2 regions of the Shewanella alkalitolerans genome follow, and region 2 is predicted to be linked to the other one. Evidence: predicted binding sites of a transcription regulator. Region 2 holds the regulator's gene; the other holds the start of a gene.
The links. The regulator LexA, encoded in region 2, represses DNA repair genes until DNA is damaged. The targets are predictions, from matches to a motif close to TACTGTATNNNNATACAGTA.

Region 1 (6,826 bases), 510 kb from region 2:
AAGATGAGCTCTAAGCTAGCTTGTAAACCCAGTCGCTAAGACAATGACCTAAAAACACGCCATCTGGCGTGTTTTTTATGGGGCAATCTGTGACGAGATAAACAAAGTTTAATAGCTCCTCCCTAAATTTTAGTTGCCTAAAATTGTGCAACCTCTATGCTTGGCGCCCCGCTACTGTAGAGAGTCAATCATGTTCACCCCGCTAGCCCTTATCGCTGGTCTGCTCATCCTTATTCTTGGCGCCGAATCCCTGGTGCGTGGCGCCAGCGCGCTGGCCCTAAAACTCGGCGTCACCCCGCTGATCATAGGCCTCACCATAGTCGCCTTCGGCACCAGCGCCCCCGAGCTGGCGGTGAGCCTCAAGTCGGCCCTAGCCGGCAACTCAGGCATCGCCCTCGGCAATGTCGTCGGCTCCAACATCGCCAACATAGGCCTAATCCTCGGCCTGACGGCCCTTGTGCGCCCCATAGGCGTGCAATCTATGATGGTCAAGCGCGACATTCCGCTGATGCTGTTTGCCAGCCTGCTCTTCTGGGGGTTGATCAGCGACGGCAGCCTCAGCCAGCTAGACGGCGCCCTGCTCTGCTCCATGCTGATCGCCTATCTGGGGATGAACTACCTGTTCGATAAGCAGCAGGCCGATACCGAGTCGATGGAGCTCAAGCCGCTCGTGCCTCTGCTGGCCGTGGTGCTACTCCTCGTTGGCATCGCCATGTTGGTCGGCGGCGGCATACTCTTTGTCGACGGCGCCGTGGCCCTCGCCAGACAGCTGGGAATGAGCGAGCTGCTCATCGGCCTGACCATCATCGCCATAGGTACCAGCATGCCAGAGCTTATCACCTCACTGGTGGCCGCCAGACGCGGCGAGAGCGACATCGCCATCGGCAACCTGGTGGGCTCTAACCTGTTTAATATATTGGGGATCTTGGGGATCACCGCCCTGATTCACCCCATCACCGCCAGTGTGCCCAAGCTGGACATGCTGGTGATGGTCTCGCTGGCACTGCTGCTTCTGCCTCTGGCCTGGAGCGGCCTGCGCGTGGGACGGCGTGAAGGCGCCTTGCTGCTGCTCTGTTACCTCGTCTACCTGGGCTATTTGATCCTCTCCGCCCAATCCCTATGAGTTAGCGCCGCTTTTCAGCGCTACCAATTTAGCCCCAGCAATTTAACGCTACTGCCGATAAGCGATGACAAATGTCATCCCTTATCGGTGACATCTGTGCCTGCACAAAAATTGCCATCAGGCAGATACTCTCCTTAACCCCGAGACGGGGCATTACGCAACACAGGTTCTTAAGGAGAAGCCAATGAAAACACTTATCATCGCCACCAGCCTGGCCCTACTCAGCCCACTGAGCCAGGCCAATGACATTACCGAGATAGACAGCGCCGCCAATCGGATGGATATCGATCGCCTGAGCCAATTGAGCGAACAAAGCCAAGGTTACGAGCAGGCCTACGCCCTCTATCGCATGGCCATCAGTGCCAACATTCTCAGCCAGAAGGGCCAGGCCCAGGCCGCATTGACCCGCGCCGAGAAGACCCTAACTCCCATTGCCGACCAAGGAGAAGCCGCCACCCTATTAGCCTCTGTCTACGGCATGCAGATAGGCTTAGACATGAGTCAGGCCGCCAAGTACAGCACTAAGATGGCCGGTGCCCTCAATGACGCCGAAACCTTGGTCCCCCAGAGCCCTCGACTGGCGCTGGTCAAGGCAATCGCCGCCTATTCCAGCCCTAAAGACCATGGCGGCAGCATGAAAGATGCCATCGCTTTTAGCTCAAAAGCCATTGATCTATATCGAGAACCTTGCGATAACATCTGTTGGGGAGAGGCAGAGGCCTACACCTGGCGCGGCTTAGCCAAGCAGAATCTCGGTGACAAGGCGGGAGCCATTGCCGATTGGCAGGCCGCCCTGCAGGTACAGGCCGATTATGCCTGGGCAAATTTCCTGCTAAAACAGAACCACTAAAGTAATCGGCTCAATATCGGTTGCCACTAAGCCAGACGGCTAAGCGTTAGAGCGCTCATAGCTCAACATCATGGACTTAGTGGCACCTAGGATAAAGAAGATGGACAAATACCCTATTCCACACACCCTAGATATCGAGCGGGCGACCGAAGATAAGCTCGCCTGGGTCTATCTGATCAACCTGGGCTTCTATTTCATCCCGCTATTCTTGCAGACTATGCCCACCTGGCACATAGTCCTGAGTCTGGTCGTGCTGGTGCCCTTTATCTACTGCTATTTTTGGGCCCACCGCAGCCCGAGTCAAACCGCCTACCAGCCTATCTTGCTGATCATCGCCCTGGCCTGTCTGATCACGCCGGTTAATATCGGCTCGCTGTCCCTGTTTACCTTTGCCGGTTTCTTTATCGGCTTTAACTACTCCTTGCCCAAGGCCCTCGCCAGCCTTATCGGCTTGGCCGTCATCCTGACGCTGCTCAGCCTAACCCTAGGTATTCACTACTACTTTGCAGTCTATGGCGTCGCCCTGATCACCGGCGTGGGTTTCTTTGGCGTGGCTGAGCGTAAGCGGGTCGAAGCCAAGCGCGCCCAGCGGCAGAGTCAGCAGGAGATACGCCAGCTCGCCACCATGCTAGAGCGCGAACGTATCGCCCGGGATCTGCACGACATCATGGGGCACTCGCTCTCCTCTATCTCACTCAAGGCGGAGCTGGCGCGCAAACTATTTGCCAAGGGGCAAGCCGATCAGGCCAGCGCCGAGCTGGCAGAACTGGAAACCATCGCCCGCGACAGCCTCAGCCAGATCCGCCAAACGGTATCAGGCTACAAACACAAAGGGTTAGACGCCGCCCTGACGCACCTGTGCCAGATGCTGAGGGACAAGGGCATGGCCGTTACCCTCTCTGGTGAGCTGCCATCACAGCCACAGGAAATCGAGACCCAGCTGATCCTCAGCCTGACCGAGCTGTGCAACAATGTTGTGCGTCATAGCCAAGGCGATAGCTGTAATATCGACTTGTCGGCAACACCTCAGGGGCTGCGGATCTCGGTCACAGACAATGGTAAGCTGAGGCAGCTCAGCGAAGGCAATGGCCTCACAGGCATTCGTGAGCGACTGCGCCCCTTAGGTGGTACACTCAGTATTGGGCTCGAGCCAAACCCGCAATTTATCATCGAGTTACCAAATCAGGGATAGAGACAAGATGAAGATATTACTCGCCGAAGATCAAGCCATGGTCAGGGGCGCACTTGCCGCGCTCCTCACCCTAGAAGGCGACTTTGAGGTGATCCAGGCCTGTGACGGCGACCAAGCTCTGAGCCTGCTCAAGCAGCAGGAGTTCGACCTGCTGCTGACCGACATTGAGATGCCAGGCCTCAGCGGACTGGAGCTGGCTCAATGGTGTCAAAATCAAGCGGCGCCGACTAAGGTCATTATCCTGACCACCTTTGGCCGTGCAGGCTATATTAAGCGTGCCATCGAGGCGGGCGTGGGCGGTTTCTTACTCAAGGACGCGCCCTCCGAGACACTGATCCAGGCAATTAACGCCGTCTGCCGCGGCAAGCGCATCATAGATCCCGAACTGGCCATCATGGCCGTCGGCGAACAAGACCCGCTGAACGATAAGGAACGTCGGGCGCTCAGGCTCGCCAGCGAGGGACGCTCCAGCGCCGAGATCGCCGCCACCCTGTTCATCGCCGAAGGCACTGTGCGTAACTATCTCTCCGAGGCCATCGCTAAACTCAATGCCAGCAATCGCATCGACGCCGCCCGCATCGCCAAGCAAAAGGGCTGGCTGTAACCTCAAACTATGACCTCAGGCTTTAACCTGCCATGGTTAACGCGAGATTGCGTTCATGCCGAACTCTGATAGTATATGTATATATTTACAGTAATAGGCTCAGGTTCTGGTTAAATAGAACGCTAAATCAAATGGGTACAAAGCGTGGATAGACTCGATCTCATGGCTGTGACAGAGTTAAAGGGCGTTGCCGCCAAGATGGCGCAGCGGCTGGAAAAACTCGGCATCAATACAGTCCAGGATCTGCTGTTTCACCTGCCGCTACGCTACGAAGACCGCACCCAGATCTATCCCATCGCCGCCCTCTATCCCGGTAGCTACGGCACCATACAGGGTACAATACAATCGACCCAGATAGTCCAGGGCCGCAAGCGCATGCTCACCTGCACGGTACGCGACGACTCGGGCACTATAACGCTGCGCTTCTTCAACTTCTCCGCCGCCATGCGTAACGGCCTCGAAGAGGGCGAGCGCATTCGCGCCTATGGCGAGGTGCGCCGGGGCAAGCTTCACCGAGAGATCATCCACCCGGAATACAAGATGCTCCACGGCGAGAGCGACTTTAGCCTCAGCGATACCCTGACGCCTATCTACCCGACCACAGAGGGACTCAAGCAGGCGAGCTGGATCCGTTTGACGGATCAAGCCCTGGCCCTGCTGGCCCATGGCGCCCTGACCGAACTATTGCCGCCTCAGCTGAGGCCTAATCAGCTCTCATTGGTCGACGCGCTGCAGCTGCTGCACAGGCCCCCGAGCGAGGTCAGCCCCTTTGCCCTAGAGCAGGGCACACATCCGGCGCAGCAGAGGCTGATCCAGGAGGAACTGCTGGCCCACAACCTGAGCATGTTACAGCTCAGGGCCCGCAGCAATCACGATAAGGCCATCGCGATGCAGCCTACAGGACAGCTACTCAATCCCTTCCTGGCATCCTTACCCTTCAAGCCCACTGGCGCCCAGCAGCGAGTGGTTGCCGATATCACCCAAGATCTCGACAAGGAACACCCTATGATGCGCCTGGTGCAGGGCGATGTGGGCTCGGGCAAAACCCTAGTGGCGGCGCTGGCGGCGCTGCAGGCCATAGAGAGCGGCTATCAGGTCGCCATGATGGCGCCGACTGAACTGCTCGCCGAGCAGCACGCCAACAACTTCGCCGCCTGGTTTGAGCCCCTCGGCCTAACGGTCGGCTGGCTGGCGGGTAAGCTAAAGGGCAAGGCTCGGGCGCAGTCGCTGCAGCAGATCAAGAGCGGCGAGGCCCATATCGTCATCGGCACCCACGCCATCTTTCAGGAGCAGGTCGAGTTCAACCGTCTGGCGTTGATCATCATAGACGAGCAGCACAGGTTCGGGGTGCATCAGCGCCTGGGGCTGCGAGAGAAAGGGATCAGCCAGGGCTTCCACCCACACCAGCTGATCATGACGGCTACCCCTATCCCCCGCACCCTGGCGATGACCGCCTATGCGGATCTCGATACCTCCATCATCGACGAGCTGCCGCCGGGGCGCACGCCGGTGACCACGGTCGCCATCTCAGACAATCGCCGCGGTGAGGTGATCGATCGCGTGCGCCGGGCCGCGCTGCAAGATGGGCGTCAGGCCTACTGGGTCTGTACCCTGATCGAAGAATCCGAGGTGCTGGAGTGTCAGGCCGCCGAAGACACGGCCGAGGAGCTTAAGCAGCTGCTGCCAGAGCTGTCCATCGGCCTGGTACATGGCCGCATGAAACCCGCCGAGAAACAGGCGATCATGGACGCCTTCAAGGCCGGCAGCATACAGCTACTGGTGGCTACCACAGTGATCGAGGTGGGGGTCGACGTGCCCAACGCCAGCCTGATGATCATCGAAAACCCCGAGCGCCTGGGTCTCGCCCAACTGCATCAGCTGCGGGGGCGTGTCGGCCGTGGCGCCGTGGCCAGCCACTGTGTGCTGCTCTACAAGGCGCCGCTTTCCCATACCGCCACCCAGCGTCTGGGGGTGCTTAGAGACAGCAACGACGGCTTCGTGATCGCCCAGAAAGATCTCGAGATCCGCGGACCGGGGGAGGTCTTAGGCACCAAGCAGACAGGTATCGCCGACATGAAGATAGCCGACTTAGTGCGGGATCAGGCCCTCATCCCCCACATACAGAAATTGGCCCAACATGTGATGCAAGAGGTGCCGGAAAATGTTGACGCCATAGTGCTGCGTTGGTTAGGGGAGCGCCAGCAATACGTGCAGGCCTAACTCAGCTAACAATTAAATATTTTTTATTTCACTGGCCGCCCCTAGACAAGCCCGGTGAATTTTGCAGAATGGAAAGAGGCCTCTGTGGTCACAGGGCTTATTCCAGCCACAATTCAAGGAAATCTCATGCAAGTCAGTCAAGAAGATAGAATTGCCCCACAGACAGCGCGCAGCGGGATCAATGCGCTCAGCATTGCCGTGGTGATCATATTAGTGTTGCTCGCCGCCGGCGCCTACTATTTCCTGGGCAGTGACGAACCCGCGCCCGAGCCTGAATTGCCAGCCCCTATCACCCTGCCAGAGCCAGAGCCGGAGCAGCCCCTGCCAACCGATGCGGCCCTGCCTGAGCCAGAAAACCTGGCGCCGGAGCCTGAAACCCAGGTAGAAGAAGCACCAGCCGAGGCGGTTGAGACCCTTCCGACACTGGCCGAAAGCGATCAATATGTTCATGACAAGACGGTCGAAGTCGCCAACGGCATGAAGATTGACCCGCTACTGGTCGAGAAAGATATCGTCAGACACTTCGTGGTGTTCGTCGACAACCTGGCTCAGGGCGAGCTGGCCCGCAAGGTGAGCCCACTCAAGGCGCCCAACAGCAAGTTTACCGTCTCCGAGGTGACCAACAAGACCTACCTCAATCCCGACAGCTACCATAGGTATGATCTCTATGCGAACTTCGTCGATAACCTGGACGAGGAGCAGCTGCTTAGCACCTATAACAAGGTGAAGCCGCTTCTGGGTGAGGCCTTTGCCGAGCTGGGTTATCCCGACATGAATTTCGATGACCGTATGCTAGAGGCGATAGACGTCATGCTATCCGCCCCCGTCATCGACGCG
Region 2 (6,826 bases):
TGCTGCGCCAGGTGCCAGACAGAGGCGCGAAACGTATCTTAGTGACATTTCCCTGTGGCGGCATGGCAGGGATCGCACGGCTGGCCAGGTAACCGGCAACGGCCAGCACAAACACGGTCGCCGCGGTAGCTATAATGCCCTTGTCGCTGGCCACCAGAAGCCCGGCACTGAGTGTACCTATCAAGATCGACAAGAAGGTGCCCATCTCTACCCAGGCATTGCCCGTCACCAGCTCATCTTCCGCCAAAGCCTGAGGCAACAGCGAGTATTTGACCGGCCCAAAATAGGCCGACTGGCTACCGGTCAAGAAGAGCAGCAGCAACATCATCATGTAACTCTGGGTCAAGATCGCCATGGCGGCGCAGGACATGATCACCAACTCAAGCTGCTTTAAGCGTCTGATCAATTTGGCCTTATCCATGTTATCTGCCACCACACCGGCGTGAGCTGAAAACAGGAAGAAAGGCAGGATAAACACGCCGGCGGCGAGGTTAACAAACAGGTTGACGCTGATGGGCAGGCTCTCTATCTGGCTGTAGGTCACCATCAGCAGCAGCACATTCTTGTAGATATTATCGTTAAGCGCGCCCAGACACTGGGTCGCAAAATAAGGGAAAAACCGCTTGGTTAACAACATAACGCCTCCTTGTCATAACCCAATCCTTTAAGTTGTACCGCGAGATGATGACTAATGGCCTGCTCAATACCGATACCTGGGGCAAAGAGCTTATCGTCCAGCGCCAGACTCACCAAACCATGGACGCCGCCCCACAGGGCGCGGCTCGCCAGTAATAGTTGCTCGGCAGAAAGCTCGGGCAGCAGACGCGCAAGGCATGACTCAATCAGGCCGAACAGCTGCGCGATTAGCTGGGCATGGTGATCGCTCAGTCCCTGCTCCTCCGTCGCCTTTAGCTCGAAGACCAACTGAAACGCCCTTGGCTGGTCGAAGGCAAATTGCTGATAGGCCGTGGCCATCGCCTCAAGCTGACTCGACTCAGACGCTTGGCTTTGAACGGCTAGATCTTGAGAGGCATGATCTTGAGAGGCGTGATCTTGAAAAGCTTGAGCTTTCGCGGCCAGGCGCCGATACAGCTCGTCCAGAGTCTGCTCGGCAACCGCCAGCAATAAGCCCTGATAGCTACCGAAGAGATTCACCAGGGTGCTGGGCACATAACCTATGGCCGCCGCGACCTTGCGCAGGCTCAGGCTATCGAGCGGCTCGACCTCCAGGTGGCGCAGCACGGCGGCGGTCGCCATCGCCCGAATCTCATCATGAGTATGTTCTTTGCGTCTTGCCATCTCGGCTCCATCGCGCTGTCAATTTGTGCACAAGTTACCAGCAAGCAAAATAAAAAACAATGTTCACAATAAGATTATTTTTCACCGGGTAGTTAATAGGTAGGATTTTATCGCTGGAGTATCATGAGGATCCTGTCTTCGCCCGGGCCGAAATAATCGGCTTCCAACTCCTGTTCGACAAAGCCCAGCTTAGCATAGAGGTGTCTTGCGGGATTCTCCGGCGCAACTGTGAGTTTCACCTGAGCCACACCATCTGGCAGCGCACTCAGAGACTCGGTGATCAGGCGCCTGCCTATGCCCCGACCCTGAGCGGCATCGTCGACGGCCACAGAGAGGATCCAGGCACAGTCGGCCTGTTCACTCCTTGCCAGCAAGATGTAACCGAGCAGGCGTTCAGCGTTATCGCAGGCGACAAGCAGCCCGCTCGGCCAGCAATCGAAGCTCTGACGAAAGAAAAAATCCGGGTAGGCATGGTCGCCAAAGAGCCCCTGCTCGAGACGATAGATCGCCGGCAGCTGAGTCTTACAAGCCGCCTCGACACTGATAAGATTAGGATTATTCACCGGTTAACAGCTCATCCCATGGCAGGTAAGTCGAGCCCACGACGATGAAGTTGGGGTTCTCTAGTGATTCGCGCTCGTTGTAGCTCAACGGCTGCAACTCGAGATCCATCACCTGGCCACCGGCCTCTTCGATGATGATCTGCGCCGCACCTGTGTCCCACTCGCCGGTTGGGCCAATGCGCACATAGCAGTCGGCGCGGCCCTCTGCCACCAGGCAGCTCTTTAGCGCCGCACCGCCCAGCACCACGAGTTCACAGTGCTTAGGATGATTGAAAAGCTTCAACACAGATTGAGGATCCTGACGGCGGCTCACCGCCAGACGCAGGCAGGGCTCATCGTCTTTGGTCAGCTGCTTGCTGGCGATACGCACCTCGCCCTTGCTGCTACGCTTGTAGGCACCCAGGCCTGCCACGGCATAGTAAACCACACCCGTCATGGGCACATAGACGATTCCCATGATGGGACGATTGTGCTCGACCAGGGCGATGATCACCGAGAAGTCGCCGCTACCGGCGATAAACTCACCCGTGCCATCGAGAGGGTCTACCAACCAGTAACGCTGCCAATCGGCGCGCTCGGAGAAAGGAATATCGGCATCTTCTTCAGAGAGGACAGGGATCTCAGGGGTAAGGCTGCTTAGCTGAGAAGAGATGATCTTGTGGGCCGCGATATCGGCAGAGGTTACCGGGGTATTGTCGGATTTCACCTCTTTGTCAAAACTGCCCTCGAGGTAGATCCCTTTGATGGCCTCACCCGCCTCGATGGCAATCGAAATCGCCTGCTCAACATACTCTTCTGGCTTCATCACAACTCCAACAGCCTACATCTGGCAATGCCTAATATGATAATTCGGTTTAACTACTTTAGTTTTAGATGTTTCTGTGCCAAAAACAAGGCGCTAACGCTTCGAGATTCGGAAAAATCATCTTCTAATAACAGCTCAGACCACTGGCTCAATGGCCAGCGTACCACCTCTATGGGTTCGGGCTCGTCACCCTGCAATCGACTCTCATACAGATCTTCGGCGACGAAGATCTGCATCTTGCTGGCAAAGTAGCCTGGCGCCAGGCTCAACTCCATCAGATGGGTCAACTTACGCGCACCAAAACCTATCTCTTCCTGCAGCTCACGGTTGGCCGCCTCAGCATGGGTCTCGCCGGGATCCACCAGGCCCTTGGGGAAACCCAGCTCATAGCTGTGGGTGCCCGCCGCATATTCGCGTCCCAGCAATAGCTCCTCGCCATGCACAGGCACCACCATCACGGCGCCACGGGCGTTGCCCTTCATGCGCTCATACTGGCGCTCAACCTGGTTCGAAAATTTTAAATGCACCTGCTCTATCTGAAACAGACGGCTCTGGGCAACAACTTCGGCATGTAGGATCTGCGGCTTTTTGTCCGGCATGAAACTTCCTGATAAAAATGGCGTTTGCTTAACCACTCAATCTTACTATGATGGGCCTAATCCACAACTCAAACCAAGGAATTTTTTTACTCGCTTTATGTTTCCCTGGAATAAGATAGATACCGTGCTGCTGGATATGGACGGCACCCTGTTGGATCTGCATTTCGACAACCATTTCTGGCTTAGCCTGGTGCCTCAGGCCTTGTGTGAACAAAGGCAGATCCCAAAGGCCGACGCCCAACAACTGGTGGAGGATGCCTACGCCAAGGTGTTCGGCACCCTGGAGTGGTATTGCCTGGAATATTGGCAACAGGAGCTGGGTTTAGACATCCTGGCTTTGCACCACACTCTGGTGGACAGGATCCAGCTGCGTCAGGACAGCATGCCCTTTCTCACTGCACTGGCCAGACACAGCAAGCGGCGCATCTTGGTCACCAACGCCCATCCCCACAGCCTGGCACTGAAACTCGAGCATACAGATCTGGCTAACGGGCTCGATGAGATGCTCTCGAGTCACGCCACCGGCTATCCCAAGGAACACCCACAATTTTGGCGCCACCTGTTTAATCAGTATTCCCTGGATCCCAGCCGCTGCCTGTTTATCGACGACAGCGAGCCCATACTGCAGGCAGCCAAGCAGGCCGGCGTCGGCTACCAGCTGGGGATCAAGAATCCCGACAGCCAGAAGCCTCACAAACAGTTTGCCGACTTCCCGGCCATCGACGATTATCATCATCTGCTGCTCTCCCTTGAAAAGGCCAGACTCGGCTAATCGCTTGATGGGATTGGGAGAAAATCTGGTTAATACTTGCACTGTATAAAATACTGTATATACTGACAGGTACTGTATGGAAAGACAGGATTAATCATGAGACCCTTAACCCCGAGACAAGCCGAGATTTTAGATCTGATAAAACGCAATATTGCCGACACGGGCATGCCGCCTACCCGTGCCGAGATTGCGCGTCGATTAGGCTTTAAGAGTGCCAACGCCGCCGAGGAACACCTCAAGGCCCTGGCAAAGAAAGGCTGCATCGAAATCATGCCCGGCACCTCACGTGGCATCAAGCTGACCCAAGAGGAAGAGCCAGAAGATCTCGGCCTGCCCCTTATAGGTCAGGTAGCCGCCGGTGAGCCCATCCTGGCCCAGGAGCATGTGGAGCAACACTATCAGGTTGACCCTAGCATGTTCCGCCCCAGCGCCGATTTTCTGCTGCGCGTCAGGGGGGACAGTATGAAAGATATAGGTATTCTCGAGGGCGACCTACTGGCGGTACATAAGGTAGAACAGGCAAGAAACGGCCAGATAGTCGTGGCCCGCGTGGAAGATGATGTAACGGTTAAACGCTTCGAGAAACGTGGCAGTACCGTCTACCTGCATGCTGAGAATGAAGAGTACTCCCCTATCGTGGTGGATCTCACCACCCAGAGCCTGAGCATCGAAGGCCTGGCCGTCGGCGTGATTCGAAATGGAGACTGGCAATGAACAACCTAATGGGCATGGCGCCACGCCATCCAGGGCTGTGGGTCGATCTCGACAGCTCACTAAAGCGCGGCGATGGCAACACTATCTCGACTACGGCAAGTTCGACCCAGGGCAAGCAAGAGCTGCAGGCCCTCACCCCGGAGCTAGCCAGACTCAGTCAGCAGGGGCAATGGGTGGTGTTGATCAGCCCACCTAACATAGGCTACAAGCAGATGCTGGCCGACGGCGGTGTGCGTATGGATCGCATCCTACTGGTACACAGCAAAGATGAGGTCGAAACCCTGTGGGCGATGGAAAAAGCCCTCACAAGTGGTACATCCAGTGCGGTGATCTGCTGGGCACAAACCCTGGATGCCCGTGACAGTCGTCGCCTACAGATAGTTGCCAAGAATACCCGCGCCCTGGGAGTGGTGATCGAAGATGCGAACGGTCACTTACCTGCCAACCCTTTTCCCCAAGAGGATCTCGGCGGCCAGACCTTGAGTCTGTTCGGTTCAATACACTGATATTCCGCGCTCTACCTTTCCATACAGACGCCCCGCAAGGGGCGTTTTTGTGTCTGTTTTGTTTAGCAAAATAAAATAAAAGTGATCTTGATCAATATTTAAACAGCCATTAAGTTAGTAAGAGATATCAACGATTATTTGTTATATCGCACAATTTGGTTGTCGGCTTGAGCGGCGAAAATGAACCTGTAATACCTCGCCCACAGAAGCTGAAATTGGTCTGATATATTCAGCCGTAAGTGCAAGCGTGGTCACCACCAGCAGAACAAGAGATTCACCACCGACGCACTTTGAAGTCATCGTTGCTTTTTTGGGAACTGAAGAGTTTGCATAGAGCCGAGACATACTGTGTGGCTCTTCTTTGTAGTTGCCTTCGCAATTGACAGAGGAGAAGTCTAGTGAAGCAAGTGTTGTGTTGTTTGCTGGCGTTGCTATTTACGCCCACCATACTCGCAGCAGATATGCCCCTGAATATGACATCAGGGGTCACAGAGATCAGCAATAAGGTGTTTAGCCTTCATATGACGATTCTCTATATCTGTTGTGCCATAGGCCTAGTCGTCTTTGGGGTGATGATCTACGCCATCATCAACCATAGGCGCTCTAAGGGTGCCGTCGCGGCAAACTTTCATGAGAGCACTAAGGTAGAGATCGCCTGGACGCTCGTCCCCTTTGTCATCTTGATCCTCATGGCCATCCCAGCCACCAAGACCCTCATCGCCATGGAAGATCCCAGCAATGCCGATCTCACCATCAAGATCACTGGCTCCCAATGGAAATGGCACTACAGCTATTTTGATCAAGACATCAGCTACTACAGCCTGCTGGCGACTCCCAGAGAACAGATAGAGGGCAAGGAGACCAAAGGCGAACACTATCTGCTTGAGGTCGACAAGCCACTGGTATTGCCGGTTAATCGTAAGATACGCTTCCTGATGACCTCGGAAGATGTGATCCACTCCTGGTGGGTGCCGGCCTTCGCAGTGAAGAAGGATGCTAATCCCGGCTTTATCAACGAGGCCTGGACCCGCATCGACAAGCCAGGCATCTACCGTGGCCAGTGCGCCGAACTTTGCGGTAAGGATCACGGCTTCATGCCGATCGTAGTGCAGGTGCTTTCCGAGGCCGATTTCGACAACTGGATTGTCGAGCAGGAGGCACAGGCCAGCGCGGCCGCCGCCGAGGCGCAGGCCGCACTGTCGAAAACCCTGTCGAAAGAAGAGCTGATGGCTCAGGGCGAACAGGTCTATATGGCGCGCTGCGCCGCCTGCCACCAGCCAAATGGTGCCGGCTTACCTGGCGTCTTCCCGTCACTCATAGGCAGCCCAATCATCAAGGGCCCTGTTGCCGATCACCTAGATGTGGTGCTACACGGCCGCTCCGGCACAGCGATGCAGGCCTTCGCCCAGCAGCTCACCGCCACAGAGATTGCCGCAGTGGTTACCTTCGAGCGAAACGCCTGGGGTAACGACACGGGCGATACGGTGCAGGCAGCCGATGTCAACCAGGCAAACTCAGGCGCATCGAACGGGGCTAATACAGGAGCAGATACAGCTGCCGAAGCGGTT

Region 1: recG (ATP-dependent DNA helicase RecG) is a predicted target of LexA. The motif match lies at 3,843-3,862, and genes of this name have one in related genera.

The regions. Positions count from the first base shown of each region.
Region 1 is NZ_CP080422.1:4,151,059-4,157,884, forward strand. Features, by position in the region: gene K0J45_RS17970 (AMP-binding protein) at 1-14, shown strand, start outside; gene K0J45_RS17975 (calcium/sodium antiporter) at 191-1,123, shown strand; gene K0J45_RS17980 (tetratricopeptide repeat protein) at 1,308-1,973, shown strand; gene K0J45_RS17985 (sensor histidine kinase) at 2,074-3,165, shown strand; gene K0J45_RS17990 (response regulator transcription factor) at 3,173-3,769, shown strand; gene recG (ATP-dependent DNA helicase RecG) at 3,914-5,989, shown strand; gene K0J45_RS18000 (DUF3014 domain-containing protein) at 6,116-6,826, shown strand, end outside.
Region 2 is NZ_CP080422.1:135,626-142,451, reverse strand. Features, by position in the region: gene K0J45_RS00665 (MFS transporter) at 1-637, opposite strand, end outside; gene K0J45_RS00660 (TetR/AcrR family transcriptional regulator) at 628-1,299, opposite strand; gene K0J45_RS00655 (GNAT family N-acetyltransferase) at 1,407-1,862, opposite strand; gene cysQ (3'(2'),5'-bisphosphate nucleotidase CysQ) at 1,855-2,667, opposite strand; gene nudE (ADP compounds hydrolase NudE) at 2,721-3,266, opposite strand; gene yrfG (GMP/IMP nucleotidase) at 3,364-4,038, shown strand; gene lexA (transcriptional repressor LexA) at 4,135-4,752, shown strand; gene K0J45_RS00630 (cell division inhibitor SulA) at 4,749-5,258, shown strand; gene coxB (cytochrome c oxidase subunit II) at 5,657-6,826, shown strand, end outside.